Regions from separate parts of the Paenibacillus sp. FSL R5-0517 genome, predicted to be linked through region 3. Evidence: predicted binding sites of a transcription regulator. Region 3 holds the regulator's gene; each other region holds the start of a gene.
What was found. The regulator Rex, encoded in region 3, represses fermentation and respiration genes when NADH is low (regulators of the CRP and FNR family bind a similar motif). The targets are predictions, from matches to a motif close to TTGTGAAATATTTCACAA.
Positions count from the first base shown of each region.

Region 1: MKX40_RS28965 (cytochrome ubiquinol oxidase subunit I) is a predicted target of Rex. The motif match lies at 2,680-2,697, and genes of this name have one in related genera.
Region 2: nadA (quinolinate synthase NadA) is a predicted target of Rex. The motif match lies at 7,324-7,341, and genes of this name have one in related genera.

Region 1 covers NZ_CP150235.1:6,488,159-6,498,994, forward strand. The annotation lists gene cydD (thiol reductant ABC exporter subunit CydD) at 1-141, opposite strand, end outside; gene cydB (cytochrome d ubiquinol oxidase subunit II) at 143-1,198, opposite strand; gene MKX40_RS28965 (cytochrome ubiquinol oxidase subunit I) at 1,143-2,558, opposite strand; gene MKX40_RS28970 (hypothetical protein) at 3,027-4,328, shown strand; gene MKX40_RS28975 (glycosyltransferase family 2 protein) at 4,325-5,320, shown strand; gene MKX40_RS28980 (glycosyltransferase) at 5,322-6,863, shown strand; gene MKX40_RS28985 (class I SAM-dependent methyltransferase) at 6,860-7,531, shown strand; gene MKX40_RS28990 (glycosyltransferase family 2 protein) at 7,789-9,792, opposite strand; gene MKX40_RS28995 (glycosyltransferase) at 9,850-10,836, opposite strand, start outside.
Region 2 covers NZ_CP150235.1:62,737-73,572, reverse strand. The annotation lists gene cysK (cysteine synthase A) at 1-689, opposite strand, end outside; gene MKX40_RS00335 (peptidyl-prolyl cis-trans isomerase) at 1,035-1,985, opposite strand; gene hslO (Hsp33 family molecular chaperone HslO) at 2,009-2,929, opposite strand; gene MKX40_RS00325 (type III pantothenate kinase) at 3,003-3,773, opposite strand; gene nadC (carboxylating nicotinate-nucleotide diphosphorylase) at 3,780-4,646, opposite strand; gene nadB (L-aspartate oxidase) at 4,643-6,277, opposite strand; gene nadA (quinolinate synthase NadA) at 6,313-7,251, opposite strand; gene ftsH (ATP-dependent zinc metalloprotease FtsH) at 7,551-9,596, opposite strand; gene hpt (hypoxanthine phosphoribosyltransferase) at 9,697-10,236, opposite strand; gene tilS (tRNA lysidine(34) synthetase TilS) at 10,289-10,836, opposite strand, start outside.
Region 3 covers NZ_CP150235.1:4,337,374-4,348,209, reverse strand. The annotation lists gene MKX40_RS19215 (hypothetical protein) at 1-65, shown strand, start outside; gene dinG (ATP-dependent DNA helicase DinG) at 208-3,069, shown strand; gene MKX40_RS19205 (redox-sensing transcriptional repressor Rex) at 3,289-3,942, shown strand; gene MKX40_RS19200 (amidohydrolase) at 3,929-5,233, shown strand; gene MKX40_RS19195 (DUF5590 domain-containing protein) at 5,273-5,803, shown strand; gene MKX40_RS19190 (hypothetical protein) at 6,104-6,631, shown strand; gene MKX40_RS19185 (AAA family ATPase) at 6,624-8,126, shown strand; gene MKX40_RS19180 (3-hydroxyacyl-CoA dehydrogenase NAD-binding domain-containing protein) at 8,260-9,132, shown strand; gene MKX40_RS19175 (acetate kinase) at 9,129-10,334, shown strand; gene asnS (asparagine--tRNA ligase) at 10,436-10,836, shown strand, end outside.

The DNA of each region.
Region 1 (10,836 bases), 2.2 Mb from region 3:
TGAACCTTCAAACAATGCCGTGATGGCTTGTGCCAACCATTTGGCTTGCATAATGATCGTCATCGCCTGTAGGAGTACCAGCGCTGATGCCAGCGAAAGTACTGGCCGGATGCCCGGCAGCTTCAGCAGCCCCCGTCCCATGTCAGTACTCCAGGTGGTGCTGCTCGTTCAGGCGTTTGCGGAAGATATAATAACTCCAGATCTGATACCCAAGAACAAATGGCAGCAGTGTACAAGCTACAATGGTCATGACTTTCAAGGAATACGCACCAGATGCCGCATTGTATACGGTCAGGTCATATGCCGCTCCAAAGGAACTCACCATCACTCTTGGGAACAGTCCGATAAATACCGAAGCAAAGGCAATCGCAATCACAGCACCTGTCATACCAAAAGCCCAACCTTCACGCTTCTGACGAATGAAGTATGCCGCAAGCGCAAGTGAAACTGCACCAAGTACAACCATGATCCACAGTGCCCAGCCACGAACGGCGAACACATCGGTCATGAAATACGTCAATATCGCATACACGGCAAGCAGTACAGCTAGCGGCAGCATCAATTTTTGCGCTGTATTCAAGGCACGCTCTCTGAGTTCCCCGACTGTTCGTAGGGAGGCAAACAGCAATCCATGAACCAGACACAGCAGGGTTACGCTCAAACCACCAATTACAGTGTACGGATTAACGATATCCAAGAATCCTGCGCGCAACTGCATCTCCCCATCAATGGGCAGACCCTTCATGAACGTGGCAAAGACTACGCCGAACAGGAAAGGCAGGAGCGCGCTGGATACCACAATGATGATATCCCATGTTTTGCGCCAACGCTGCTGTTTCATTTTACTGCGGAATTCGAAGGCAACCCCGCGACCAATCAAGGCGAGTAATACGACCACAAGCGGCAGGTAGAAGCCACTGAACATCGTGGCATACCAGTGCGGGAAGGCAGCAAACATGGCACCCCCTGCTGTAATCAGCCATACTTCGTTACCATCCCAGAAGGGACCAATCGAGTTGATCAGGGTCCGGCGTTCACGGTCCGTTTTGGCAATAATGCCTGTAGACATCCCCACTCCAAAATCAAAACCTTCCAAAAAGAAGAAACCGACAAACAATACGGCAATCAGCAAAAACCACAACTCACTTAGTGACAACGGAATAACCTCCATCCACGCCGAACGGATCGGCCGATTCATCGTGATCTTCCGGCTTCTCGACCGCAAACGGTCCTGCCTTGATCTCACGTACGAACAGGTATACCATCACGATACCGAGAACCGTATACGCAGCGGTAAAAGCAATGGTAGAGAACAGGATCATTCCTGCGGATACGTTCGGTGAGACACCGGCTTCGGTCGTCATATAGCCAAACACCGTCCACGGTTGCCTGCCAACCTCGGTCATGATCCAACCAGATGTATTAGCGATAAATGGCAGAGAAATAGCAATTACCATCAGACGCATGAACCACTTTCCTGCAATCTCCAGCTTCTTGCGCATGGCCAGAAACGTACCATATAGGGATAACAAAATCATTAAGCCACCTGCTGCGATCATAATGCGGAAACTCCAGAACGTTGTTCGTACCGGCGGGATGTAATTCCCCGGTCCATACGTCTGCTCATACTCGGCTTGAAGCTCCTTCATGCCTGTGACACTGCCGGAGAACTTGCTGTAGGACAGGTAACTGAGCAATCCAGGGATTTTGATCTCACCGGTATTCTCCTGTTTGTCTGGATCGATAAAAGCAACTACCGTCCATGGTGCCGGATCTTCCGTTGTCGTCCATGTGCCTTCACTGGCTGCCATCTTCATCGGCTGTGTCTCCACCAGATATTGCGCCTGGAAATGCCCGGAGAACGCTACACCCAATGAAGAAACGAGTCCAATGATGATCGCAATATTAAACGATTTGCGGAAGATCTCTACATCCTGCTTCTTCATCAATTTGTAAGCACTGATCCCGGTGACAACGAAGGCCCCTGTCATCAATGCCCCAAAGATGGTATGCGGGAACTCAACGAGAAGCTGACCATTCGTGATCAGTGCCAGGAAATCATTCATCTCGGCTCGGCCGTTGTTGATCTCAAACCCGACGGGATGCTGCATAAATGAATTGGCTGCCAGAATCCACAGCGCGGACAGGAATGTGCCGACAAACACCAGCCAGATGCAGGCCAGATGCACTTTTTTGGACAAACGATCCCATCCGAATATCCACAGCCCAATAAATGTAGACTCCATGAAAAACGCGAGTAACGCTTCAACAGCCAGTGGCGCACCAAACACGTCCCCCACGAACCGGGAGTACTCGGACCAGTTCATGCCGAACTGGAATTCTTGCAGAATACCTGTGACAACCCCGACGGCAAAGTTAATCAGGAACAGCTTGCCCCAGAACTTGGCCATCGTTTTGTAGATTTCCTTCCCCTTAACAACGTACAACGTCTCCATGATTGCAACCAACAGCACAAGACCGATGGATAGCGGGACAAAGAAGAAATGGAAAATCGTTGTAAGTGCATATTGGATACGCGATAACATAATCGGATCCATACCGTTACCCCTTCTTTCTGTTCACTTCGCAGTATGCGTATTTGGCATTGAAGCTGCACCTTCGCTGTCTGTCCGCCAAATACGTTGATGAACGTATTGTGCCAGATTCCCTATTTTATACATGTGAGAATTATCACAATCTCCGTGTTTAGAGCAAAAAAAAGTGATCCTGGTCACACAAAAGATAAAAATCAGCCTTTTGTAGTGCGAATTCAAATATCTTTTTTACAGTATCCAGAAGGTGTAATGACGCCGAAATTAGAGGATTGGTGCTTAGGGAAGCTCTATAATGGCTTGCCTACTTCATCTATTCATGGAAGATACTCATGTTTGGGACGGAATGCCCATATGTTAGTCTCAGGCATATCATGCGAAGTGCCGTGAGGGCTTTACATATGAAGTGGAAGCATGAAGCACATGCATAGTGAAGGACGCTCCTTATTACAGTCAAGGTGAGGTGAACGATTCATGGAAAAACCTGCGCCGTTACCAAGTGAAGACTCCGAAGCCAGTCCGGATAAGACCCGTGCAGCTGTCGCAGAACAGCCCCCTGTCCGATATGTTCTCTTCCCTCGCAAAGGAGGATGGTCATCCTTTCCCTATCCCGATATTGCTGCACTGCTGTCGATTGAGGGTGAGGTCTACTATGTCAGCAGTCTGACGCAAACAGAGGATGTACCTGCGGTGATCACTGTAATCTCCTTACCTGAAGCCGAGCAGCTATTGATGGAGCCACGTACTGTGGCAGTGGTTACTCATCCCTACTGGCTCATGGCTGCAGCTTCGCTGGAACCAGAGCTATGTATTGTCCTGCTCCCTGAGCCTGTCGGAGACGAAGCCTCTTCTCCCCTGTGGGAAAGCAGTATTTCCAAACTGGTGGGTATCGCTGATCTGGTAGGTACATCCTCCGAAACACGATATATGAAGCTATTATTCCAAGGCGTACGCGCCATCTGGCTGGGAGGCGAAGATCCTTCACAAGCGGGTACGGTGCAAAAGGATAATCTCGAAGTCCCTCTCCGGGACTACGAACTGTTCTTCCTGCATGCGCTGCGGCAGATCCTGTCAGGCACTCCGGATAGCGTTACCCTGCTTCAATGCAGTGTACGTGCTGATTTCTATCGCCAGCTTCGAGCCAAAGCAGGGGCGCATGAGACCATATCCTTTTTGCTCGCAGCCTATGAGTACTTGCTTGAAGATTCTCGGGCCATCCAATCATTACAAGAGGCATTCACCCAAGCGGTCCTGAATGGTCGAAGTGATTGTGTGATCTCCCACTATCGCTTCCTGTCTGCCATCCATGCCCGGGCCGGACAATTGGAGGACGCCCTGCTGGTGTACGGGATTAGTGCATCCGACGAACAGGAACGACATCATTATGAACAGTTATGTCGCTGGTTGGAGGCAGGAGAAGATCAACTTGTACGAGCGGAATTACTACGTATGAACGATGATTATGGAACCGCGCTGCGCACCCTGGACGAACTTGGCGGAGAAACCGCGAGACATTGGAAATTCCGCATTTATCAGGAGACAGGTCGCGTGGAAGAGGCACTGGCGCTGGTTCATGCAGTCGATATTCAGGATGATGCCAGTCGCCGGGATTATCAGCAATTATCCGGAAGTGTGCTGGCCCTGCGAGGCGACAGACACGGGGCAGTCAGACATTTTCTCGAAACGGCACTGGAGGATGAAGATGCGCTCGCCCGGATTGTCGAGCTGGAGTTGTTGGATCATGCCGTACAGCAATTGCTTGGGGAGGTGCCATGATGCTGGACCCGAAGAAACGCAGGCAACAGTTGAATGGGCCGATGGTGCACAGGGATATCCGAACCGAAACCACTTACACGCCAACGGTAACAGTGGATCTGACACATACAGACGCATCGGGAGAAGGCGATCAGCCGCCGAATCATGCACATCCAGCGCAGAACATCCGAAGCCAGGTGCATCACTGGGGCGGTGAACAAGGTCAGGGTGAACAGGATGCTGCTGTATCACAAGAGGAAACGAGTGCATTCAAAGAGCCCTTCTCCATCCGTCGAGTTCGTAAAAGCAAAGGCAACAAGCTGACCGCCATGCTCCAGGTTCGCAATGAACGCGGCCGATACCTTGAAGAAGTATTGCATGATCTGAGTGAGTTCGTGGATGAGATCGTGATTGTAGACGATGCCAGCACAGACGGAACCCCGGAGCTATGCAAAGCCTATCCGAAGGTGGTCCGCCTGGAGGTATTGGAGAAACCGCTGTTCGCCGAGGAATGGCGACTTCGCAACACCTTATGGCAAGCGGCGGCGGGAACACGTCCCGACTGGTTGCTATCGGTTGATGCGGATGAGCTGTACAGCACAGAGGCCAAGAAAGCCATACGCACACTGATTAATCAGGAATATGCAGACTGGTTTGCCTTCCGTTTCTATGATATGTGGGGTGGCCGAACCCATTATCGGGAAGATGATCTCTGGTGTCTGCACAAGCGGCATACCGCTTCACTTGTACGTTATATGCCTGGATATCCTTATTTTTATCCACAACAGAATCATCATGTTCCCCGTCTTCCCTTGTCCTGCACCGTATTGCCCGGAGTCAGCACGGAATTGAAGGTTCAACATCTCGGCTGGGCAGGCAGTCTGGAGGACCGGGTGCGTAAATATTTGCGTTACAAGCGTATTGATCCCAGCGGTGAGTGGGGCAATCTTGCACATTACGAGTCGATTCTCGATCCAGAACCTCGGCTGATTCCCTGGAAGGAGGGACCGTGAGATGGGCGTGGTGAGTATTCTGACGCATAGCTTCACCGACGGGTATAACCGGGAATTTGGTCGGGTATTCGGTGGTGGGCTGGAGCGTTATATCCTGGATCTGTGCAGTGTCATCCGCGGACTCGGACATATTCCTGAGGTTCATCAACTGTCCTATTTTGAAGCATTCCAGACTCGGACGGAGCAGATTGACGTATTCGGTTATTCGTACGACATGGATAATGTACCGGAAGCCTTTGATCGAATGGCAGCCGCGGCACGCGGCCCAGTGATCTATGCAAGCTGTCTGTGGCAGCCCATCACCTACAAACCGGGCAGTCTTGGCATCTGTCACGGCATTAACTGGGATCGTCCCGGACTGCCACTGGAGACCAAGCAACAAGTGGCAGAACATATTCAGCTCGCTCTAGATGGACTCGTGCGCATTGTATCCGTGGATTCCCATTTCCAGACCTTCTGCCGGGCTGCATGTACCTATACCGATCCAAGGCAGGTCGTCCTGATTCCCAATGCTGTGGATACGTCCTATTTCACACCTGCCCCGCCAACACGAACCTTCGAGCAGGAACAGGAAGACGAATGGCTTGCCGCATGGAAGACCGATCTGGCGAGTCATGAGGAGAATGCCGGTGCAGTTATATCCGGGATGAAAGCTGTGGAAAGCAAGGTTGGACCGAGTGGTGATGGAGCATACAGTGGGAAGGCTAACGGAGATGGAGGTGGGGATACAGATAGCGATCAAGAACGAGATGAGAAGGGAGCGGTAGGTCACCATTTGGAGTTATCAAAGCTGGAAAAAGCCGAGGTAGTCGGCGGATCGTCTACGGTTGCTCGTCACCACCTGAATTCAACGGATTGGGCTACCGATATTGTAATATCAGCAGATGCTGATTATCAGGTTAATGTTCCGATTCAGGAACAGGTTGAACAGAAAACTATGGATATCCGCTTGACCCCTCCCCGCCCAATTCGCATTATATATCCGCGTCGCATCAGCATGGAACGGGGCATTATTCCCATGATGCTGGCAGCAGATAAGCTGCTGGGGGCTTTTCCGGATCTGGAGATTGAATTTGCCGGGGAACTGGTTGAAGGCAGTACGGTCGGGAGAGCCTTTCGTTATTGGCATCGTACTCATCCACATGCGGAGCGGATTACCCAGCGTACGTATGATTTCCGGGACATTCGGGAGGCCTACCATCAGGCAGATATCGCCGTAATTCCAACCGTGTTCTCGGAAGGTACCTCCTATGCCTGTCTGGAAGCGATGAGCTGTGGACTTCCGGTGATTGCCTCCAATGTCGGCGGATTGAATGATCTGATTCAGGATGGTTTTAACGGGCTTTTGGTACCTCCTGGCGAGCAGGAATTAACCGCCGCCCTGGTACGTCTCGTACAGGATCGGGCCGAGCGGGAACGACTGGGAATCTATGCGCGCGAGACCGCACTGTCTTATGATCTTGCCAAGTGGCGGAGCCGGTGGAGCACGGTGTTGGAATCTTTTTTGGCAGAGACAGGATTAAAGGAGGGAATTCGGGGATGATGGATACGCCCAAGGCAACGGAATTCATGGAATCAAGATACATTAGGCAAAGTGACCCTAAAACGGACACATTGGTCTTCCCCCTGCATCCGGCATGGTGGAGCCGTCCCTACGAATATGAATGGGCCCGGCGGTTTGCACGTCCAGACGATGTGGTCCTTGATGCAGCCTGCGGCATCTCCCATCCGTTCAAATTCTGGCTTGCCGAACACTGCCGCGAGGTTCACGCCTGTGATTGGGATGAACGCATTTTGTCTGAAGAGGCGATACGACTGGATATCGCTTCTGATTTTGGCGAGCTGGCCGCTCAGGATCTGCCGGAATCCACGCTCGTCCGATTGCACCGTGCAAAGGCCAATCTGGCCCAGCTTCCATACGAGTCGGGTAAATTTGATCGGGTGTTCTGTATCTCTGTCCTGGAGCATCTGGATACGGGCACAATGCTGCGAGCGTTTCGTGAGTTCGCCCGCGTGCTGAAGCCAAACGGACAGCTGATCGCTACCTTCGATGTACCCGAGATGCGCCCTGATCTGCTGGAGACAATCATGGCCGTTACCGGACTAAACATTAAGGATAAGCTGAATGTGGAAGAGCCGGACGATGCGATCTGGTCTGACATGTACGGCGCGCCGATTCGCTGTTTTCGAGCGGTGATATGCAAAGGTTAAGGCACCGATCTATTGGCAACGGAACCATGCACGGTTCGGGGAATGCTCCGAAGACCGGTAGCTCCGTTGCTTTTGCACTTTCAATCGGAGATGGATTGAGAAAAAGATCGGGGTTACAGATTGGGGGGTGGGACTGGGATTTAGGGACTATGGATTAGAAATTAAAATTAGAAGTTAGATGCTTAGATGTTAGATAACAGATAAAAGATAACGATAAAGATAAGTGATAAGTGATAAGTGATAAGTGATAAGTGAAATTATAGGTGTACCAGTAAAATGTTGCACTGGTTGGTATACGCATCGGCAGAGGCTGCGCCGGGTGCTGTCAGGCGCAGCAGGATGTGCAGGCCCGGCGGAATGGTCGTCGCCGGGCGACCTGTGGCGGCAGATTGCCGCGCAGTGAGTTGGGCCGATTCGGCCCATTCACGTGCCAGGTTCTGCCGCCCGGCGAGCAGCGCGAGCGTGCCCGCAAGGAGTGCGTGAGCGACGCGCTCCGGGGTGGGCACCGCGTCCGTGCGGGGCTGCTGCGCGCCGTCAGGCGTGCCGCATAGCGCAAGCAGCCCTTCGCGGACGCCCGCGGGTGCGCGCAGCAACCCGCAGCGTGCCGCAGGCGGAAGCGCTGCGAGCAACGCCAGCGCGCCGCGGGGCGGCAGGGCTTGCAGCAGGCGCAGCCATGCGGCCCAGGCGCCCACGCCGGCGAGCGCTTGCGCCGCTGCGAGCACGCAAGCCGCAGGCGCGGCAGAGCCGCCGGGCGTTGCATCGCCGGGCGGGCTAGACGCCATGCCGCTGCTGCGAGCCATGGCCCCGCGCTGCAGCAGCGCCTCGGCGGTGTCGGCCGCAGCGGGCAGCCCAGCCTGCTGGCGAGCTGCCGCTCGGGCGTTGCGCCTGCCGGGCTGCTTGTGGCCTAGCGCCCACAGCGCCAGGGCCGCCTCTGGCCCGTGCTGCGCATGCACCGCCCAGGGCTGCAAAGCCGCCCGAGCGGCAGCGTCCTCGCCCAGCTGGGCGAGCGCAAGCCCGGCGGCCAGCGGCTGTGCCCGCAGCGGGCCCGCAAGCGCCGCCGCATGGCGCAGCAGCCACTCCGGCCGATGCGCAGCCAGCGCGGCCGCGATCAGTGCTTGCCATGCCGCAGGCGGCAAGCTTACCCGGGCGGCTACGCCTGCGATTGCGTGTGGCCGCCCAGTGGCAGCGGCCAGCAACAACAGCCGCTGCCATGCAGGCAAGCTGCCGGGTTGCACGTCCAGCGCCGCCGTGTATGCCGCTTCTGCCTCTGCCCAGCGGCCAGCCCGCTCATGTGCCATTCCTTCCAGCGTCAGGCTTCGGTAGGTTCCAGCACCAGAGACGGATGTATATCTGCTGGCTGTGGAAGCAGCCAATTTAGCCTGTTTTAACCAGTCCAGGGCCACGTCCTCTCTTCCTTGATCCAGTTCAAGTACAGCACCAAGTTCCAACAAATCCGGAAAATCCTCATACACCGGCGCCCACGCTTCCACCACAGCAAGCGCGCGTTCCGGGCTGCCAATCTCTCGCCAGGCGTAAGCCGTTTTCAGCACCAGATCCGAGTGATATCCACAATCCGGCATAAGCTGCGCTAATAAGGGCTGTAACAACCGGAGTGCTTCATCATACTTCGCTTGCTGAAACCATTCGGCAGCCAGAGCATATAACAACTCCGGTTGATTTCCCTCCTGATTCAACGCGGAACGGATCAACTGCATGTTGCGTACACCTTTATTTTTGGCATTAATCACCTGCTCCAGATATCCGTAATGCATGACCTCAAGTCCAGAATGAAGTACGCCTTGCGGAGCGAGTGCCATGATCGAAGAAGCAATCTCTTCGTGAATTCTGCCCTGAAAAGCAATTCGGGAATCATTACGGAACAATCGACATACCGCATCCGTCACGCGCTCTTCACCGGACACACCCAGCAGACTCGTGACCTGTATCCAATATCCCCATACGTCGTCTCTGCTTGCTGCTAACAACTGCACGAGTTCTGCCTTCATCTGCTTGGTCTGTACCCATACCTCATCTGCATCAAGCACCAGAATCCACGGTTTCGTAGCTGCGGCCAGCGACAGATTACGGGCTTTACTGAAGTCACCCTTCCATTCCGAGTGGATGACAACGGCACCATGGAGACGTGCAATTTCAGGTGTATCATCTACCGAGCCTGTGTCCACAACGATGATCTCATCCACAACATCCCTGACTGTATTCAAGCACCGCTGGAGTGACCTCGCTTCATCCTTCACGATCATGCACAAGCTAATCTCCGACCCCACATTCTCCACCATCCCTCACCTACCTGATCCCTCTCAGCTCTCAAACCCGTCCGCTCCCGGTAACTCCAGCCGAATATGCTGAACGACAGGCCAACAACGATGCCGCTGTCCATCTACAGGCTGTGCGAATACGTCCAGATGATGATCCGCAGCACTGACCAATCCTTTCACCAGCCAACTGGTTCCCATCAGCGTATCCAAAGATCCAGGGAATGGCCCCTTTTCTTCCCCTTTGCCCCTACCCATCTCCTTCTCGCTCCTCTTCCTTTCCTCTTTCTCCTTCTCTCCTACACGAGCGCTCTCTTCTGACGATACCCCTTCTACGGACAATTGCTGTTGGCACATCTGAATCAGGCTATGCAGCTCTTTCCATCGTCCTGACTGTACACACCCTTCCATCATCAGTCCAAAAGCCTGCCATCCATCGTACTCTGCTCCTGCAACTGTTCCGTCCATGCTGGAGTCCATGCCCTTCTTCGTTGTCGCTCTCAGACCCAAGGTTCGCCCTGTCTGTACAGCAATTTCTTCATTGTTAGTTACTGCTTCACCCATCTGCGAACTACGCTTCAACCATAACGTTAATGGATCATCTCCGCTAACTTCCTTCCCCTCGATCCACTCCAAACGTTCGAGCCATCGGGCAGATGAGGCGGCGAGCAACCCTTTTTTGCGCCTCACAGGTTCCAGTTTCAGACGCGCCTTGTTCCATCTGCCTTGCTGGATTTGGAGCATCGCCTCCGCTACGGATAAACGCTCCCTCATCGCTCCGTTGGGTTGTGACGACACACCAGGTAATAATTGCAGGGCCGCATCATAACAACGGGATTGCTCCAGAATGCCCAATACTTTGTGTATAGCCTCTTCTGAACTGAGTGCAAAACGTTCCCTCACTAGCTCTGGAATCTGATGTTGCTGACCAGAAACTCGCATAATACGGAATATCCGATAGAGTGGCGGCAGCAGACTGGATTTGGCGCGCACCGCTTCCACGTAAGCATCCACTGCACCCTCCAGATCGGC
Region 2 (10,836 bases), 2.6 Mb from region 3:
TTGGCACCAATTCCTTGGATCTTATGAGGTCCTGGTTTGCCGCCTGCGAGAATTGGCGAAGCTGCTGGCTCAACTGCAACAATTTTAATACCAGGGAAAGCTTCTTTCAGCACTTCGCCTGTACCTGTAATTGTTCCGCCTGTACCAATTCCGGCAATGAACGCATCCAACGTACCGCCCACAGACTGGATTGCATCAACAATTTCAGGGCCAGTCGTTTCACGGTGAATCTTCACGTTGGCTTTATTTTTAAATTGCTCAGCCATGAAATAGGATGGGTTTTCTTTCAGCAGTTCTTCGGCTTTTTTAACAGCACCGTTCATACCTTCAGCTCCAGGTGTAAGCACAAGCTCAGCACCGTACGCACGAAGCAAGTTGCGACGCTCCAAGCTCATGGTCTCAGGCATTACAATAACGGACTTGTAGCCTTTGGCTGCAGCCACCATCGCGAGTCCAATTCCCGTGTTACCACTTGTTGCTTCGATAATGGTATCACCTGGTTTCAACTTGCCTTCTTTTTCCGCTTCTTCCACAATGCTAATTGCGATACGATCTTTCACGCTTGAACCTGGATTCTGATACTCCAGCTTCACGAATACTTCAGCACTGCCTTCAGGTACGATACGGTTCAGACGAACAAGCGGAGTACCTCCGATGAGTTCTGTTACGTTATTAACTACTTTAGCCATATGAATGCCCTCCTTAGTGGATGAATAAAACTTGAGTCCTGTTAACTATACTTGTGCGGCCGATAGCCTCTGGGATGTTATAGAAGAACTGCGGAAATCCTGCTGCTCCCATCCCTTACTGCTAATATTTCAAGACAGGGTGAAGGTTTCCGTAAGTTTCTTTGTTCAAAAGTAAAGCTTTTATATCCGAGTAAACGAGTAGGTATTTATTATTTTCATCTTATCAACGTTAACCCTTATTGTCAATATGAGTACTCAAAAAAATACTCTGCCTTCGGCCCTAAGACCGCAGACAGAGTATTTTTATCAAGATGCTGCAGAGCGAGACCATATTCCCATAAAATTTCAGGAGGCAGGAATCTCGGACAGGATTACGGCTTCATACTTGTTACGCAGCATTTGTTCGACCTGTGGCAAGGGATCCGCCTGACTCAGAGCCAGCTGCATTCGAATCTCCTCACGGACCTCTTCGGCCGATTGCACCTGTTGTTCTTCTTTATCATTGAGTCTGATAATCGCATAGCCCTCTTCCACTTGAACTGGACCACCAATATTACCTATATCCAGTCCGGCAGCGAGTTGAAGAATTTCTTCGGACTGGAATGGATCATTCCGCTCAATCCAGCCCAGCCTGCCACCAGCATCACGAGAGAAGCTGTCTGTCGATTGCCTGCGGGCAGCTTCTTCAAAGTCTTCCCCCTTCTCCAACGCATCCAGTAAGGAATCGGCTTCCTCTTCTTCCTTCACTACGATAATGGACAAGTCATATTTCTCGGGGGAAACGTAGTCCTCACGGTGTTCAGTCCAGTAATGCTCAATATCTGCATCCTTGATCTGTATGCCGATCGTTGCGATTTTCTCCAACAGCAGCCTGTAGCCGGCTTCCAATTCAAGCTCCTGTTTCGACAGGCCCAATTGAGACTTCATTTCGTCATAATACGCTTTCTCCGAATCGTACCCATCCATCGCGGCCGCGAGCTCCCTTGCAATCTCTTGGGGAGTGACGATCAGCTTGCGTTCAATTGCTTCGGCATATACCGCTTTACGGTTTAACATCTGGAGTAATAACTCACTGCCGTAACGTCTTTTCAGCGCATCGGTCCACTCTTTATCCGTGATAACTTCTCCGTTGATCGTCGCTACGGTGCTTCCTTCTTCCGTATTGGCATCATGGGATGCATCTGCCTCGTCTTTGCCCTGTCTGAGACCATGCATAGCCATCACCGTACCCATGACCAGCATGCCCAGCGTCAAGACAATGACAGCCGTCCACAACCCTTTTTCCTGTCTTGTCATTCCGCATCCCGTCCCCGCATAGATCAGTTCTTGGCTTGCTCTAGGATGGTCTCAAGTTGTTCTTTATTAAAGTCATAAGCTTCATTACAGAATTGGCAAACTACTTCAGCTTGGCCCTCTTCTTCAATTAATTGTTCCATCTCCGTTTGGCCCAGGCTGATTAGCGTCTTCTCTACCCGCTCACGTGAACACTCACAGCTAAAATGAATATCCAACCCTTCCATTACTTGTACATCTGGCAACAATCGGCGAAGCAACTCTTCCAATTCAAGCCCCTGCTCCAGTAAAGTCGTCACTGGCGGCAATGCACTAATAGCATTTTCGATCGCCGTGATCTCTTGGTCTGTCAATCCCGGCAACAGCTGCATAATGAATCCGCCTGCGACAATAACGGAATTATCCGTATCAACGAGCACGCCAACGCCTACAGCAGAAGGTGTTTGCTCCGATTGAGCAAAATAGTACGTGAAGTCTTCACCCAGTTCTCCTGAAATAATAGGTACACTGCCACGATATGGCTCTTTCAATCCCAGGTCTTTCGTTATGTTAATGAAACCTTCCGTTCCAACCGCACCGGCAACGTCCAGTTTCCCCACACTGTTGCTTGGCAGATGTACATGTGGATTAGAAACATATCCTCGTACTTCGCCTTTGGCATTGGCATCGGCTACAATCTGTCCAATTGGACCATCGCCGTTGACTTGTACCGTTAACTTCTCTTCACCTTTGAGCATTGCACCCATAATGGCTGCAGTTGTAACCGTACGCCCCATGGCAGCTGTAGCCGTGGGAAACGTATCATGTCTTCTGCGTAGTTCCTCAACCAGTTCCGTAGTCTGGATAGCAAAGGCTCTTACCTTTCCATTCATTGCTGTACCACGAATTAACCGGTCATGCTTGTTGTTGTTTTCCAAGTCATTCAGCCTCCTTTGGCGTATCGCCATAATAGTCGTAACACAGAAAAAACGGCACAACACTTAAGCTGTAATCTCAGCCCGCTGTATGCCGTCTCTATGCTCACCTTTCCCGGTTCCGCTCATATATAATACGCAGCCCTTCAAGCGTAAGCAGCGGATCAACTTCCTCTATACTACGGGTTTCTTCTGCGATAAGTGTAGCGAGACCACCTGTCGCGATAACTCTGGGTTTCGCACCCATCTCTTCGCGAATGCGTTCTACAATACCGTCTACCTGCCCTGCATAGCCAAATATAATACCTGCTTGCATGGCATGAATAGTATTACGGCCAATGACCTTTTTAGGTTTCTCCAGCTCTATACGAGGCAGCTTGGATGCCCGCTCATAGAGGGCTTCCGTGGCGATCTGAATGCCAGGTACAATAGCTCCACCCAGGTAGTGACCTTTCTCGTCAATACAGTCAAAGGTCGTTGCGGTACCGAAATCGACCACGACGAGAGGGCCGCCATATTTCTCAACGGCCGCTACTGCATTCACAATACGATCTGCACCCACTTCACGAGGGTTCTCATATCGCAAGTTCAAGCCGGTTTTAATGCCGGGCCCGACGAGTAAAGCTTTTTTGCCTACATATTTCTCACACATCGCTTCGATGACATTCACCAGTGGCGGAACCACAGATGAGATGATGACACCTTCGATGTCACTTGCCCTGATACCCGACATATGAAATAAATTATAAATCAATACGCCGTATTCATCCACTGTTGACTGACGGGATGTACTCAGACGAAAGTGGTGCAGCAATTCCCGGCCTTGATATACGCCGAGCACCATATTGCTGTTCCCCACGTCTACAACTAGAATCAAAGAGGTTCACCCCTCTTTCTTTTCATTTAAATCCAGGCTGATATCCAGGCTCTCAAAAGAATAGGTTAACCTGCCAACCGAGATTACATCCACACCACTCTCAGCAATACCACGAATGGTCTGGAGGGATACGTTACCGGATGCTTCAACCTTCACATGAGGAGCCTGTTCACGAATAAGCTCAACCGCTTCACGCATCCGCTCTGGATGCATGTTATCCAGCATAATGATATCTGCCCCGGCTTGCAAGGCTTCTCTCACCTGCTCCAGATTTTCAGTCTCCACTTCAATCGTCATCGTATGTGGAATAACGGTTCGCGCACGCTGTACCGCCTCGGTGATTCCGCCTGCACCCTTGATGTGGTTATCCTTAATCATAACGGCATCGTACAGTCCAAATCGATGATTCGCTCCGCCACCCACGCGCACTGCGTATTTCTCAAGTAATCGGTGACCCGGCGTTGTCTTACGTGTATCCACAAGTCTGGTCTCAAGTCCATCCAGCAGATCAACGTAAGCACGCGTACGCGTAGCAATCCCGGACATACGTTGCAGCAAGTTGAGTGCCAGTCGTTCCCCCGTAAGTAGCGAGTGTGTACTTCCCTCTACCTCGGCTAAAATTGTGCCGTGGGTAACCTTGTCTCCGTCTGTTACCTTCGGTGTAAAAACAAGATCAGGATCAACGATCTGAAATACAAGTTCAGCCACAGTCATGCCTGCAATAATACCATTGTCTTTGGCGTGTATAATAGCCTTGGATTGGTTGCCTGCTGGGATCGTCACACTCGTTGTAACGTCACCTGCACCGACATCTTCACGAAGCCAGTTTTTGATTGATTCGATAAGCCCTTCATTATATCCGTTCAGTATCATGACATCAATTCCTCCACAATCGCTTGTTCTCGCTGCTGCAGACTATGCTTCTGCCACACCATATCATCACGTACCGGGAAATCCTCACGATAGTGAGCCCCCCGACTCTCCTCGCGGTGTAATGCGCCACCGGTAACTAACCAGGCACAGGTCAGAAGATTGGCATACTCCAACTCTTCCTTATGAGTAAGTGTCTGATCAAAAAACTGCAATTCCTGTTGCAGCTTCTCCATGGCCTTCCGCAGGTCCTCACCTTTTCGGCGCAAGCCTACCTGACGAACCATCATTTTCTGTAATCGTAAGCGTCTTTCGGATACCGGCTTTTGCTCTTCCATGATCTTGTTGATCTTGCTATTCATGCCCGCAGATGAAGGCGCACCCGCTCTTCCTTGTAATGAACCAAGCGGAGGAAGAGATTGAATACGCTCAACAATTCTCCGGCCAAATACAATCGCTTCTGATAAGGAGTTGCTTGCCAGTCGGTTAGCTCCATGCACTCCTGTAGAAGATACCTCGCCACAAGCAAATAATCGGGAGATGCTGCTCTCTCCACTTAAATCCGTTTTCACGCCACCCATCATGTAATGGGCAGCAGGTGCAACGGGAATCCAGTCGGTTGTCATGTCCAATCCATAACGCATACAAGTCTCATATATGGTAGGAAACCGGTGCTTGATCATCTCTGGCTGTTCATGCGTAATGTCCAAATACACGAACGTACTGTTGGTGGACTCCATCTCACTAACAATCGCTCGTGCCACGATATCGCGTGGGGCCAGTTCAAGCTGGACATGATAACGATCCATGAAACGTTCGCCCTTCACATTGCGCAAGTATGCTCCTTCACCACGTACGGCTTCTGACACAAGGAAACGCGGGGCCCCCGGGTAACAAAGAGAGGTGGGGTGGAATTGGATAAATTCCATGTCACGCACGATAGCCCCAGCCCGGTAGGCCATTGCTACACCATCGGCAGTAGCTACATCCGGGTTCGTTGTGTATCGGTATAGTTGCCCTGCCCCGCCAGAGCAAAGAACGGTTGCCTGTGCTTTCACGAACACTTGCGATCCGTCATCCTTTTGAACCAGTGCGCCAATGCATTCCCCTCGCTCTGTAATCAGGTCAACAACAAAATGCTCATCCCATACTTCAATCCCGGGATGCTCATTCACTTCGACAGCAAGTGCACGTACAATCTCATATCCCGTGGCATCCCCGTTGGCATGCAAAATACGGCGGTGGCTATGCGCACCTTCCTGCGTCAATGCCAACTCGCCGTTCTCCAGATCAAACAAAGTACCCAGACGAATCAGTTCCTTCACTCCGTCCGGACCCTCATTCACCAATACCTCTACCGCCTCGGAGCGGCATAAGCCCGCTCCTGCAACAAGTGTGTCCTGCAAGTGGTAAGCAGGTGAATCATCCTCAGCAATAACCGCAGCGATTCCTCCCTGCGCATATCTGGTGTTACTTTCAAGTAATGACTTCTTCGTGATCATTAATACACGTTGTTGTTCACTGGCCTTAATAGCAGTAAACAAGCCAGCAATCCCTGAGCCTATAACCAGTACATCCGTCTCTACCAAGGGTAGCGCAGACAGATCAAAATCAACTAAATATTGCGGTATCATGTTATTCACCTGTCTTGGAGCAAGAGTAGCGCATCCTATTTTACCAACAACATGCGCTCTAGTGATTCTCTGGCTTTGTCGGCAACAGCCGGTGGCACGTAGATCTGCGGCTTCATCGTTTCCAGGCATTTCACCAGTTTCTTCAAGTTGTTCACCTTCATATTGGGACATACGAGGAACTTGGTAGCAAAGTGGAACTGTTTATCCGGACTGTCCAGACGAAGCTGATATCCTGTGCCATCTTCGGTACCTACGATAAATTCCTTCGCTGATGAATTTTTGCAATACTCCAGAATAGCTGTTGTGCTGCCCACAAAATCACCCATTTCCACAACTTCAGGGCGACACTCTGGATGAACAACAAACTCTGCATTTGGATGCTTAGCTCTCATCTCCACCACATCCTTGACTGTGAGCATATCATGCGTGTTGCAGTAACCTTCCCAGATAATCATTTTTTTGTCTGTATGCTGCTGCACGTAATGTCCCAGGTTTTTATCAGGTACCCAGATAATCTCGTCGGAATCCACCGATTGAATAACCCGAACTGCATTCGCTGAAGTACAACAGATGTCAGTCTCAGCCTTAATCTCAGCCGAGGAATTGATATAAGTAACCACCTTGGCGTTAGGGTGTTGTGCTTTCAATTTGCGTAGTCCATCCACGTTCACCATATCTGCCATCGGGCAGCCCGCACGTTCATCCGGAATAATAACTGTTTTGTTCGGCGCCAGAATTTTAGCGCTTTCACCCATAAAATGAACACCACAGAAAACAATTACATCGGCATCGGTTTGTGCTGCCTTCTGGGCTAACAAAAACGAATCTCCACGGAAGTCAGCAACCTCCTGTACCTCGTCACGTTGATAATAATGGGCAAGAATAATGGCATTCCGTTCCTTCTTCAATTCCATCAGCCGCTCACGCAGCTCGCGGTTCATCTCAGCCTTGCGCTCTAAAGCCAGAGCTTCCACCTGTGATCCTCTCCTTTATCGGGACAGCGTCATACGCTGTTTCGTAGGGCCATCCTAAGTCGTTAATGTCGCTTGAGAAACGAATCACAAGCGGTTTAACAACTAATCTACACAACGTTCACGACTCTGTCAATAAATGAAAAAGGCCCGGTACAGCACCTTAACCACCTGTTTGCTAACTGGTTCGCCATCTAACTCCCGTTTATCTGTATCTATCCCCTTTTAAAATAATGGACAAAAAAAGAGAGCCCAAGGGCTCTCCTGATTTCACCTGCTGGCGTAGCCAGATGTATTATTCATTAAGACGTTGGCTTCGTTCCGCCATCATCCGGGTTATTGTTATTACCTTTTTCCAGATTCGGAGACTCGTTTGGAATATCTCCTGCTGGTGGCTCAGGCGTTTCATCTTTACCTTGAATACGGACACGCACATCACCGATGTTGTCGATGATTGGCTCTCCGCCTTCAGTTGGTGTGCCTTCACCATCATTGTCGTTCTCTGCTTTTGGAGTTAAGGAACCTGTTTCGATCAATTGCTTGATCTGATCCATTTCCAAAGTCTCTACCTCAAGCAAAGTTTGAGCGATCAGATGCATCTCTTTTGAATGTTTAACAAGCAAGTCCTTACATTTCTCATAACATTCATTGATAAAGCGTTGCATTTCCTGATCAATCTCATACGCAATGGAATCCGAGTAATTCTGTTCATGACCGATATCCCGACCAAGGAATACCTGTCCTTGTGAACTTCCGAATTGCATAGGTCCCAATTTCTCACTCATTCCGTATTCCATAACCATGCTGCGAACAATACCTGTCGCTTGCTGGAAGTCACTGTATGCACCAGTACCAATCTCTCCGATGAACAATTCTTCAGCTACACGACCTCCGAGAAGTCCGGTTACTTTATCCAACAGTTCCTGCTTGGTAACCAGCATACGGTCTTCTTTTGGCAACATGATTACATATCCACCCGCACGTCCGCGCGGGATAATGGTCACTTTATGTACCATATCAGCATGTTCCAGGAAGTATCCTACAATGGTATGGCCTGCTTCGTGATAAGCAACGATTCGTTTCTCACGATCACTGATGACACGGCTTTTCTTCTCCGTACCAACGATGACACGGTCAATCGCTTCGTCAACTTCTTTCATGGAAATATCTTTACGATTACGACGTGCTGCTAGCAATGCCGCTTCGTTCAAGAGATTCTCCAAATCTGCACCAGAGAAACCTGTTGTACGTTTCGCGATAATATCCATCTTCACGTCTTTAGTCAGTGGTTTATTACGGGAATGTACTTTCAAGACAGCTTCACGACCTTTTACATCAGGGCGGTCAACCGTAATTTGACGGTCAAAACGTCCTGGACGCAGCAAGGCAGGGTCCAAAATATCTGCACGGTTCGTTGCAGCTACGATGATAATACCTTCGTTAGCTCCGAAACCGTCCATTTCAACGAGCAACTGGTTAAGTGTTTGCTCACGCTCATCGTGACCACCACCAAGACCAGCACCACGCTGACGTCCTACAGCATCAATCTCATCGATAAAGATGATACATGGCGCATTTTTCTTTGCATTTTCAAACAAATCACGTACACGTGATGCACCGACACCGACAAACATTTCCACGAAGTCGGAACCTGAAATACTGAAGAATGGTACACCCGCTTCACCGGCTACCGCACGAGCGAGCAACGTTTTACCTGTACCTGGAGGACCTACGAGCAATACGCCCTTAGGAATCCGTGCACCTACTGCTGCGAATTTACGAGGGTCCTTGAGGAAGTCTACAACCTCAACAAGTTCCTGTTTCTCTTCGTCAGCACCCGCAACATCTTCAAATGTAACCCGCTTCTTCTCTTCGTTATAGAGACGAGCACGGCTTTTACCAAAGTTCATTACTTTACCGCCGCCGCCTTGAGCCTGATTAAACAGGAAGAAGAACAGCAGGAACATAATGATCAAAGGGATAAAGGAAGTCAGCAACGTCAACCAGATGCTGTCACCTTTCATTGGCTCCTGATGATATTGGAAATTGTTAGTTTCACTTGCAGCTACAAGCTCACTAATTGCCTCATCCGTAGGAGGAATATACGTTGAGAAATTTTCTGATTTGGCGCCATCTGGTGCCTTCTTGTATTGACCGGTCACGAGATACGTTTGACCGTTGAATTGAACCGTCAATTCAGAGACATTGTTGGCTTTGATCGCTGCACGCAACTGATCATATCTAGGATTATCGGTGGCTTCGCCGCCATTGCTGACGAACTGGACTATCCCCACCACAACTAAAAAAAGAATCAAATAAAAACCAGAATTCCGGATGAACCGATTCATCCCCTACCTCCTCTCGAGACACTTTAATTATTTTAACATAGCCCGACATGGCTTCTCAACAGAAGCCAAGAACAGCTCAAGGCTTGGGTCGGGCAGGATATTAGCTACTATAGACTTCCGGCTTCAAAATCCCGATATAGGGCAGGTTCCGGTACTTCTCCGCAAAATCCAAACCGTAACCAACGATGAACGCGTCAGGAATGTCAAAGCCTGTGTAATGAGCTTCCAACTCAACTTTACGGCCTGAAGGCTTGTCGAACAGCGTAACCACACGCACCGATTCGGCACCGCGGTTTTCTAACAGTTCAATCAGATAGCTGAGTGTAAGTCCGCTGTCGATAATATCTTCGACAATCAAAACTTCCCGTCCTTCAACGGACACATCCAGATCCTTAATGATTTTGACAACACCTGATGACTTGGTGGAAGCGCCGTAACTGGATACCGCCATAAAATCCATTTCAACAGGTACCGTTATGTTTTTAACCAAATCAGCCATAAATATAAACGCACCCTTGAGCACACAAATGACCAAAGGATTGCGGTTTGCATATTCGGCACTTAGTGTTGCACCTAATTCCTTGACTTTACTCTGAATTTCTTCTTCACTGATCAATACTTCTTGAATGTCGTTCTGCAACTGTGCGAACCTCCTAAGTTATACTATGAAAGCCTTACCTGAACCATAACCACTACCCCTGAATCGCTGAATCGCCTACAGTCATGTACAGGATTGCGGAAGTGCCCTCCCTGACAGGAGCCACACTGGACCGTCGAACACCCGGTAACCAGATGATATGACCTGCTCCATCACATACCACAGGAATACGTGGACGGACAGATGGGGGGATTTTCTCATCGATGAAAATATTTTTCACCTTTTTGCTTCCGTTTAATCCCATTACTTTCATGGTATCTCCAGGTAACCGTGAACGCACAACCAGCGGCATAAGCAGTTGATCCGCATCAAACGCGGCTTGATCCGCCGATTCTGGTACATGATAGTCCTCGGGACTCACCGTCATCAACCGAATATATCGATTAATTGGGGTGAGTGAAAGCTCATAAGTTCCACTCCATTGCGCAAGACGATACTCGTAAGATTGATCCTGTACGTCCGTCCGTATGCCGAAAGAAATCAGATTATACTCCCGAGTGCAGGCGAGTGTCTGTCCTATATCCAGGCTCCAGGTCGTCACATCGGTCTCCATGACCTTGTGTCGAATGGTTTCTATACGGG
Region 3 (10,836 bases):
TGGAAGCTTGCAGGTTGAACAGGGGAAAATTGCAATATGCTAATCAGCTGACGACCCTTCATTAAGCGGGAATTCGGCGACAAAAAAACGGTGTTCCCTCCTTTGGCATAGCGGCGGGGACACCGCTTTTTTGTCAGTTAATTTTCAAATCCCCTTTTTTTTGCTATGCTGTAACATAGACTGGAATGGAAGGGACCGTATATTGCAATGAAATTTGCCGTATTGGATTTCGAAACAACCGGCACGCAGTCCGACGGTGAGATTATACAAGCCGGACTTGCCATCATAGATCATGACTTCAGCATAACTCAAATATATAGTTCTTATGTGAACCCTGGTGTCCCGATTCCCCCGTTTATCTCGGGGCTAACGGGTATTACCGATGAAGATGTGGCGGACGCTCCATCACTCGAAGAGATGATGATGGAGATGGTTCCGCTGCTTAACGATGTGGTGCTTGTTGGACACAACGTCGCTTTTGATTTTCACTTTTTGCAGAATGCTCTTGACCGTTGCGGTTATCTGCCGTTCACTGGCCGTATTCTGGATACCATTGATTTTCTGAAGATTACGTTCCCATCACTGGGTTCTTATCAACTAGGTTATGTGTCTTCTGAATTTGGATTTCAACATGATCGCCCTCACCAGGCCGACAGTGACGCACTGGCGACAGCCTATGTGCTGCTCAAGTGTCTGGATGAGTTAAAGGAATTACCGCTCATAACGATTCAACGGCTCAGTGACCTGTTCGCACCAGAAGACAGTGACTTGGGTTGGTTCTTGGACGGGATGCGCAGTGAGAAGGAAGCAGAGCCGATTCAGGATCTGGACGGACATACCTATTATCGGCAGCTTGCTCTTAATGTAAGTGATTGGACCGATATTGGTGCACCACGTGATGAGCGGGAAGGTAACCCCCTCGATGGTGTAAGCTTCGAACAGTTTATGGACCAGGTTCGGGAGAACTTGAAGGATACGCTGGATCATTACGAAGAGCGTGAAGCGCAGACCCAGATGTTCAGCAGTGTAAGGCAAGCCCTGGATGAAGAGAAACATCTCTTGATCGAAGCTGGAACAGGTACCGGTAAATCTCTGGGTTATCTGCTGCCAGCGATATACGAAAGTGTGAAACAAGAACAGAAAGTCATGGTCAGCACGCATACGATCAATTTGCAGGAGCAATTGAGAGAGCGAGATATTCCGATGCTGACCCAAGTGGTTCCGTTTCCGTTTAAGGCTGCTGTCTTCAAAGGACGTGGACATTACCTGTGCCTGCGCAAATTTGAACACAAAATCAATAAACGTGAATTCGCCACGCCCAAAGAGGATTATTTCACAGCCGCTCAGATGATTGTGTGGCTCACACAGACTGAAACTGGAGATGATGAGGAGCTTAACCTTAGCGGACGCGGAGGCGACTTCTGGGAGACTGTACAGAGCGAATCCGAGTCCTGTCTGGGAAGATCCTGCCCATGGTTCCGCAAATGTTTCTATCATCGCGCCAAACATGAGGCCGGGTTGTCTGATATCGTAATAACCAATCACTCCAAATTGTTTACGGATGTCAAAGCAGCACATCAGTTGTTGCCAGCCTATGAGAGTCTTGTGATCGATGAGGCCCATCATCTGGAAGATGTAGCGGGTAAACATCTCGGAATGCATATGAAATATTTCACGTTGGTTCATACCCTGACCCGTCTGTTTAAAGACAGTCGTAATGGACAACTGCCTATGCTTCGTTCGCAGTTATCCGGGCATGAAAATTCGGTGCAATGGGGCTCCATGGTAGATCAGATGTTCCCGCTAGCTGTTGAGGTTAAGGAACTGTGGGATCGTATGAGCGATGCTCTGTTCGGTCTTTTGCCTGAACGAAGTGATGCTTCACCGGGAGAGACAGGGCAATTTTCCCTGCGCCTGAAGGCATCTCAGAAACCTGCGAAATGGCAGGAGTTGCAGGATCTGGAGAACCAGATCTATGTGACTCTGGGCGATTTGGTTCGCAAAGGGGACAAATTGCTGCTTGAGGTGAAAGAGGATCAGGATGATTATCAATCGGATAGTCTGATTACGGACATTACAGGACTGCTGAAAGATCTGACCACATTGAAGGAGAATCTGCGATTCTTCATGCGTATGGATGATGCCAAAACGGTGTACTGGATGGAAGCCAGCGGTCAGTTCCGCAGTAAATCTCTTCAACTGTACGCCGTACCTGTCGATGTCAGTGCACAACTGAAGGATTTGTTCTTTGATAAAAAGAAAAGTGTTGTGCTTACATCGGCTACGCTCTCTGTAGATAAGTCATTCCAGTTCATGATTGAGCAGCTTGGCTTACAGGAAGCCTCTGAGAATAATCGGCTGTTAACGTCGATGCTGCCATCACCTTTTAATTATCGTGATCAGGCACTTCTAGTGATTCCGCGTGATTTCCCAAGTGTGAAAGGCAGTGTGGGTGATGCGCACTTTGTCAATATGCTGGTGCAATCACTCGCAGAGACCGCAATTGCCACGCGTGGACGCATGATGGTTCTGTTTACTTCATACAAGATGCTTCGACAGGTCTATGATCCGCTGAAGGAGGCACTGTCTGGTAACGACATCTCGTTGTTGGGTCAAGGTGTGGACAGTGGAAGCCGCTCCAAGTTAACTCGCAGGTTCCAGGATGCCAAAGCTACGGTACTCTTGGGCACAAGCAGCTTCTGGGAGGGTGTAGATATCCCGGGAGAAGCACTGACCTGTCTCGCTATTGTGCGTCTGCCTTTCCAGCCGCCGAATCATCCGTTGGTTGAAGCCAAGAGTGAATTGCTCCAGGAGCAAAAGAAAAATCCATTCATGAAACTGTCTGTGCCGCAAGCGGTCATTCGTTTCAAGCAAGGATTTGGCCGATTGGTGCGAACAGCGAAGGACAGAGGTATTGTCATTGTTTATGATACACGTGTGATCGAAGCGTACTATGGCAAATTCTTTTTATATTCATTACCTGGTCCCAAAATGGAGCATATGCTCACGGAGCAGATGGTTCCACGGATTACCGAGTGGTTAGAAAAACCAGTTAATGAACAAGAATAATGGTTGATTTTGTTTGTTATATCATTGCATGACACTATCGTTTGGCGTTAAACTTTATTAGATATTTCCGTATCCGATTAAAGCAGTTGCACGTAAGAACTTATAACCTAAATTACAAAGAGCATTCTGTATAAAATGTCACGTCTATCTTTGAGTTTATACAGAATGCTCATCTTTTCATCTATTATTTTATCGTGGCATTGGTAAGGGGGAGCAAGAATGAAATCGGATAAAATTTCGGAAGCGGTGGTACGACGTCTGCCTGTATACTTGCGCTATTTGAACGAGTTACATCAGCGTGAGGTGGCTACTGTTTCTTCTCAAGAACTTGGACAGAGGCTGGATCTGAATCCGGCCCAAATTCGAAAAGACCTGGCTTACTTCGGTGATTTTGGTCGAAAAGGGATCGGGTATGATGTATCCTATTTGATCGAGAAAATTCGTCACATTCTCAAAATTGATCAGCAAATTAATGTAGCTTTGGTAGGTGCGGGTAACCTGGGACAGGCCTTGTCCAACTACAACGCATATCTGAAAGACAACATGAAGATTGTTGCTGTATTCGATGCATATGGACCGAAGATTGGTAGTCAAATCAACAGTTTGACGGTAAAACCAATGAATGAATTAACGGAAGCGGTTAAGACAGATAACATCCGCATCGGAATTATTACCGTTCCGGATACGGAAGCTCAAAATGTAGCCGATCAACTTATTGAGTCGGGAATCGAAGCGATTCTTAATTTTGCACCAACCATTCTAAAAACACCGCCACATATCCGCATTCACCATGCTGACTTTACAACGGATCTGCTTAGTTTGGCCTATTACTTGGAGACTGGAAAGGACGACGAGGAAGATGACAACAAATAGATGGGTAATTCACAACGGCAAATTTGCCGTTAATGAAGGCACTACATGGAACGTGGTTCATGGATACATGGTTGTCGAGAATGACAAGATTGTGCATATTGGTGAGACATTGCCGGATGGAGACGAAAATTGTACCAAAGTGGATGGAAAAGGATTGTTCTTCCTGCCGGGTCTGATCAATACGCATGGTCATGCAGCGATGTCGTTGCTTAGAGGACACGGGGACGATCTTGCGTTACAAGTATGGTTGCAGGAAAAAATGTGGCCGATGGAAGCAAAAATGACTTCTCAAGACGTATATTGGGGAACTTCGCTATCCGTGCTTGAAATGTTGAAAGGCGGAACTACAGCTTTCCTGGACATGTATGATCACATGGATCAGGTTGCCAAAGTTGTGGAACAATCCGGCGTTAGAGCAGCACTTGCACGTGGTGTAATCGGGCTGTGCTCGGAAGAAGAGCAATTGCGGAAGCTGGAGGAGTCGGCAGCGTTTGCGCGTGAGTGGAATGGACAGGCAGATGGTCGCATCACAACCGTAATCTCGCCACACGCACCATATACATGCCCTCCTGACTACATAGAGAAGCTTGTACAGGTCGCAAATGATCTTAACCTTCCTCTGCATACACATATGTCGGAAACGCTTCGTGAAGTGGAGCAGAACGTTACAGACTATGGACTGCGTCCTGTGGCACATCTGGAGAAACTGGGCTTTTTCTCCCGTCCATCCCTGGTAGCACATGCGGTGCATCTAAATGATGAAGAGATTGAAATTTTGGCCCGCCATGATGTGGCTGTATCCCATAACCCGGGAAGTAACCTGAAACTCGCTTCCGGTGTTGCGCGGGTACCTGCATTACTGAAAGCAGGAGTTACCGTGTCACTCGGAACCGACGGACCGGCAAGCAACAACAACCTGGATATGTTTGAAGAAATGAGACTGGCTGCATTGATCCACAAAGGTGTGTCTGGTGATCCGACTGCCGTGCCAGCGGGCGAAGCGTTACTACTCGGAACTTCATATGGTGCTAAATCCATCTTCCTGAACAATACCGGTGCGCTTCAGGTAGGCATGAAGGCTGATTTCATCGCCCTGGACATTGAACAGGCACACTTCTACCCACATACAGACCTGATCTCGCATACGATTTATTCAGCCTCTGCCAAAGATGTGGAGCACGTATGGGTAGATGGGAAACAAGTGGTTAAACATGGCGAATGTCTGACGCTGGATGAAGAACGCATTTTGCGTGAGTCTCAATTGGCATTTGATGGTTTGCTTGCTCGTTAATTGCATTGCGGAGCATCATAGGGAAAGGAAGTTCGGCTTTTGAAGAAAAAAAAGAAGTGGATATGGATTTCGCTGCTTGCACTGGTTCTGATTCTGTTTGGACTTCAGCGTTATTACGTGTATGTCACACAGGACCAGCGTAAGGAAGAAGCGCTCGCCATACAGGCAGCACAGGAGCAACTGGGCATTACATCTTATGATGAATTGCGTAAGTACATCTGGGGTGATAAAGAAGGCTCTGACAACATCTACTGGACCCTGCTCGGCAAAAACAAGGATAACCAGGATGTTATGGTCTGGGTTAAATTCGATGCAAACAATCAACCTGCTACAGGTGCTAACGCTATACACAGTGAACTGTTGCAGAATGGCATGTCCGAAGCACAGATACGCAATCGCTTTAGTTCCGAAGTTCCAGCCGGTGAGATTAAACGAATCATGCCCGGAGTTGTGAATGGAATATATGTGTGGCAAGTGTATTATAAAGACGGTACACATAACCACTATCGGTTTTATCGTTTTAGCAATGGAGAACAGGTAGACTTGGTTTACACACTCCCGAACAGCTAGAACAAATAGAGTAACTTAGCTAGAGAATCATAGAAGTGAAAGAACCGGCAGACGGATATCCGACTGAACCGGTTCTTTGTGTTGCCTGTGAACAGTTTTGATTTAAATAGTTAAAATTAATAATTTATTCATATTTTCGCCTTCGAAATTGTATATACGATGTGATATACTCAGTTATGTACTCAAAGTTACATTCATAACAAATAAACCTGTCGAAATTCTCGCAGGGATCAATGTGCACATATTCGTATATACCAATAGGCCAGTAAGTTAGGCCAAAATCTGGGAGGGGTAATTCACTTGAAGCTAAAAGTATTGCCTATTGCTTTAACTGCCGTCATTTCAGCCGTTGTGTTGTTTGGAGGTTGGTTTGTGTATCGTCAGGTGGCTTTGCAGAATCCGATTGAAAAGATGGTTACCCAGTACGATGGAGTCAATGACGTTCAATTAACTATTAACCGCAATGACGTACAATTGAAACTGGATCTGCAACCTGATGTTGATTTGGGCAGACTGGTACAATATATTCACAAAGAAGGACAGACCTTGATTGGAACTCGCTCATTAAAGTTGGATGTTGTAGATCATTCCAGTGAAGCACTCGAAAGCTGGTGGGGTGATGCGATGTTTACCGTAGCTCAGGCGATGGAGAACAAACAGTACACCGAGATCACACCAACATTGTCCAAGATGGCTACGAATGGAATAAAGGTAAATACAGCGATGGATGACAACAATGTATATGTTAGTCTTAGAGACGGAGATGCCAGCAAGTTTATTATTCTGCCGCGTGTGCCCGGTCAGATAGGAGTGTGGCCTAATGCCTAAGTGGACCAAAGAAATTGCCATTGGATTTGTCCCCGTGTTGATTATTTTTCTTGCTTTTACTGGTGTTAATATTGTTCCGATTCTAATTGCAGCGGTGTTTGTTGGAGCTTTGTTGTTCATGATGCAAATGCGTGGCGGGATTACCGTAGGCGCTGCACAGGAGCGTAAACGGAAGAAAAAAGGTCCTTCCAAGCTTACTTTTGAAGAAATTGGTGGTCAGGACAGTGCCAAGCAAGAATTGCGTGAAGCACTGGACTTTCTCATCAAACATGAAGAAATTCGCAAGTTCGGGATTCGCCCGTTAAAAGGGATCTTGCTGACAGGCCCTCCAGGGACAGGGAAAACGTTGATGGCCAAAGCGGCTGCGCATTACACCGATTCTGTTTTCGTTGCTGCATCGGGCAGTGAGTTTGTGGAAATGTATGTTGGTGTTGGTGCCAGCAGAATTCGGGATTTGTTCAAGGATGCAAGAACCCGTGCCACCAAGGAAAATAAAGAAAATGCTATTATATTTATCGATGAGATCGATGTCATCGGGGGGAAACGTGAAGGTGGACAACAGCGGGAGTATGATCAGACGCTGAACCAGCTCTTGACGGAAATGGATGGAATTTATTCTTCCGATACCCCAAGAATACTGGTTATTGCTGCAACAAACCGCAAGGAAATGCTGGATAGCGCCCTGACACGTCCAGGACGTTTTGACCGCCACATTCAAGTGGACTTGCCTGACAAGAAGGGTAGAAAGCATATTCTGGAATTGCATGCGGTGAATAAACCTCTGATGAAGGAAGTGAATCTGGAGAAGACAGCGGAAGAATCGTATGGTTTCTCCGGTGCGCAGCTTGAAAGTGTGATGAACGAAGCAGCGATATATGCCATGCGGGATGGGCTGTTACACATAGAACAACGGCACTTGTCTCTGGCTATTGATAAAGTTATGATGGGCGAGAAAACAGATCGTGAGTCCAGTGTGGAAGAGAAGAAAAGGGTTGCCATTCATGAATTGGGACACGCCATTATGGCTGAACTTGTTCGTCCGGGCAGTGTAAGCCAGGTGGCACTCAGTCCGCGTGGACAGGCGCTGGGATATGTGCGTCATAACCCGCAACAGGAACAGTTCCTTTATACGAAGCGTTTTCTTGAAGAGCAGATCATGATTGCACTTGGAGGAGCTGCTGCAGAGGAAATGTATTACGGTGGACGTTCTACGGGTTCGCGCAATGACTTTGATCAAGCAACCAATGTCGTGCAAACGATGATGGCTTCCGGATTGACTTCTCTTGGGATTGTGAACATGGATATGGTTACCACCGAGGAGCTCATGCGAGAGAATAAATTAATATTGCAAGAACTCATGGAACAGACGAAGCGCTTACTTGAAGAACAACGGACAATTTTCGACAATTCACTCGACATCCTGATTCGAGAGGAAGTTTTGTCCGGCGAACAATTTCGTTGTCAATTTCGTGACAGTGCCCGTTTACCAGCATAATTTCTTTATGCTGGTTATTTTTTTTTACATTTCACTCGTGCTAAGATATTATTATATGTTGGGTCGAAATTTGTAATTTTCGGCGAACAGGGTACAATAGAGAAATAGAGAACCGAAAGGATGGAGCAGAACCATGTTTTTCAAAAAAATAGGAGTTGTCGGCGGCGGTACGATGGGGCAAGGTATTTCCCAAATGCTCGCAGCCAAAGGACTTGATGTGCTTCTCGTGGAGCATACAACACAAAAACTGGATCATGCCTATGACATGATCGAAACGAACCTGGATAAACAACTGGAGAAATGGGCGATTACAAAAGCGGAGAAGAAATTGATTCTTTCCCGTATTACCAAGGTAGCTCATTTAGCTGAACTTGGAACTTGCGATATGGTCATTGAGACGATTTCAGAAGATCTGGATGCGAAAAAAGCAGTATTCAGCCAACTGGACCAAGTTTGCCCAAGCAATGTCATTCTGGCAAGTAATACATCCACGCTGAGTTTGACCGAGCTTGCAAGCTCGACCAAATACCCAGAGCGTGTTATTGGTATGCACTTTATTCACCCGGTATCCCGGGTTGATCTTGTAGAGATTATTCGTGGACTGAAAACGTCGGATTCAACATTCGAAGAGACCAGACGTTTTGTTGAAGAAGTGGCAGATAAAAAAGGAGTCATGATCTATGAATCACCTGGATTCGTAACTTCCCGCTTGATCTGTCTGTTGATTAACGAAGCGTTGCATGTATTACAGGAAGGTGTTGCATCTGCTGAAGATATCGATGATGCAATGCGTATCGGATACAACTTCCAACATGGACCACTCGAAATGGCTGACCGTTTCGGATTGGACTCTGTTGAAGCTGCACTCGAAAGAATGTTCCGTGAATTCGGAGAATTGAAATATCGTCCTTCCACGGTCCTGAAGAAAATGGTGCGTGCAGGACACCTGGGTGTCAAAACAGGCGAAGGATTCTTCAAGTACGACAAGGATGGTGACCGACTGTGAAAGTACTCGTAATTAATGCGGGGAGTTCCTCGCTCAAATATCAACTGTATAATATGACGGACGAATCTGTCCTGGCTAAAGGTCTAGTAGAGCGGATCGGAATGGATTCCTCCATTCTGACACACAAACCGACAGGCCGTGAGGATGTTACAGAAGTTAGTGAGATTCTGGAGCATACAACAGCAATCCGTAAAGTCATTGATATTTTGACTCATAAAGAAAATGGTGTACTGGATTCTGTAAATGAAATTCAAGCTGTTGGACACCGTGTTGTTCACGGTGGTGAAGCATTTAAAGAATCTGCATTGGTAGATGATGCTGCCAAAGCTGAAATTCGTCGTTTGTTCGACTTGGCTCCACTTCATAACCCTGCAGCAATGATGGGGATTCGTGCGGCTGAATTAAATATGCCAGGTGTGCCTCAGGTAATGGTCTTCGATACAGCGTTCCATCAAACGATGCCGGAAAAAGCATATCTGTATGCTATTCCGCGTGTACTTTACAAAAAATATAAAGTACGTCGCTACGGCGCACATGGTACTTCCCATGATTTCGTAAGCAAGGCAGCTGCTGAATATCTGGATCGTCCAGTGGAAGATCTGAAAATCATCACTTGTCACGTCGGTAACGGTGGTAGTGTAACAGCAGTTAAAGGTGGCGTATCCGTTGATACTTCGATGGGTATGACTCCACTAGAGGGACTGATGATGGGAACGCGTTCGGGTGACCTTGACCCAGCCATCGTACCTTATGTCATGAACAAGGAAGAACTGAGCGTAAGCGAAGTGAACTCCATGTTGAACAAACACAGTGGATTGCTTGCAATCTCCGGAATCAGCAGTGACATGCGTGAGATTACAGAAGGTATGGAGAATGGCGATGCGAACTCCACGCTCGCTTTTGAAATGTACGAATACCGTCTGCGTAAATACATCGGATCATATGCAGCTGCAATGAACGGTGTAGACGTGATTGTCTTCACAGCTGGTGTAGGTGAGAACTCCGTTGTTCTTCGCCAAAAAGTATGTGAGCAACTTACGTATCTTGGCGTTGAGCTGGACGAAGCCCTGAACGCAGTCCGTTCTGGTGAGCCGCGTCGCATCACAACAGCGAACTCGAAAGTGGATGTTCTCGTTGTTCCAACAAATGAAGAATTGGTCATTGCGCGCGATACGCATCGAATCGTATTGAATTCTAAGTAATCTAACTGTAAAGTAAATATAGAGTGGCAAGGAAGTGCAGAGGACAGGCAACAGCCTGTCCGCTGCATTTTCAAATTTCAGGAACCAAGGGGAGATATGGCATGAATACGAATTGTGTAATTCGTAATGTGAACGAGCATGTGGGCGAGACCGTAACGATCGGTGCCTGGATTAACAACAAACGTTCCAGCGGCAAAATTCAGTTTTTGCAGTTGCGTGATGGAACCGGATATATTCAAGGGGTTGTTGTAAAAAGTGAAGTTAGCGAAGAGATCTGGAACAATGCGAAGAGCCTGACTCAAGAAAGTTCTTTGTATGTTACAGGGATTATTCGTGAAGAACCTCGCAGTGCGTCCGGTTACGAGATGACTGTGACTGGGGTCGAAATTATACATCTGACTGAAAACTATCCAATCACGCCTAAAGAGCATGGTGTTGATTTCTTGATGGACCATCGTCATCTGTGGCTCCGTTCTACGAAGCAACGTGCGGTTATGGTGAT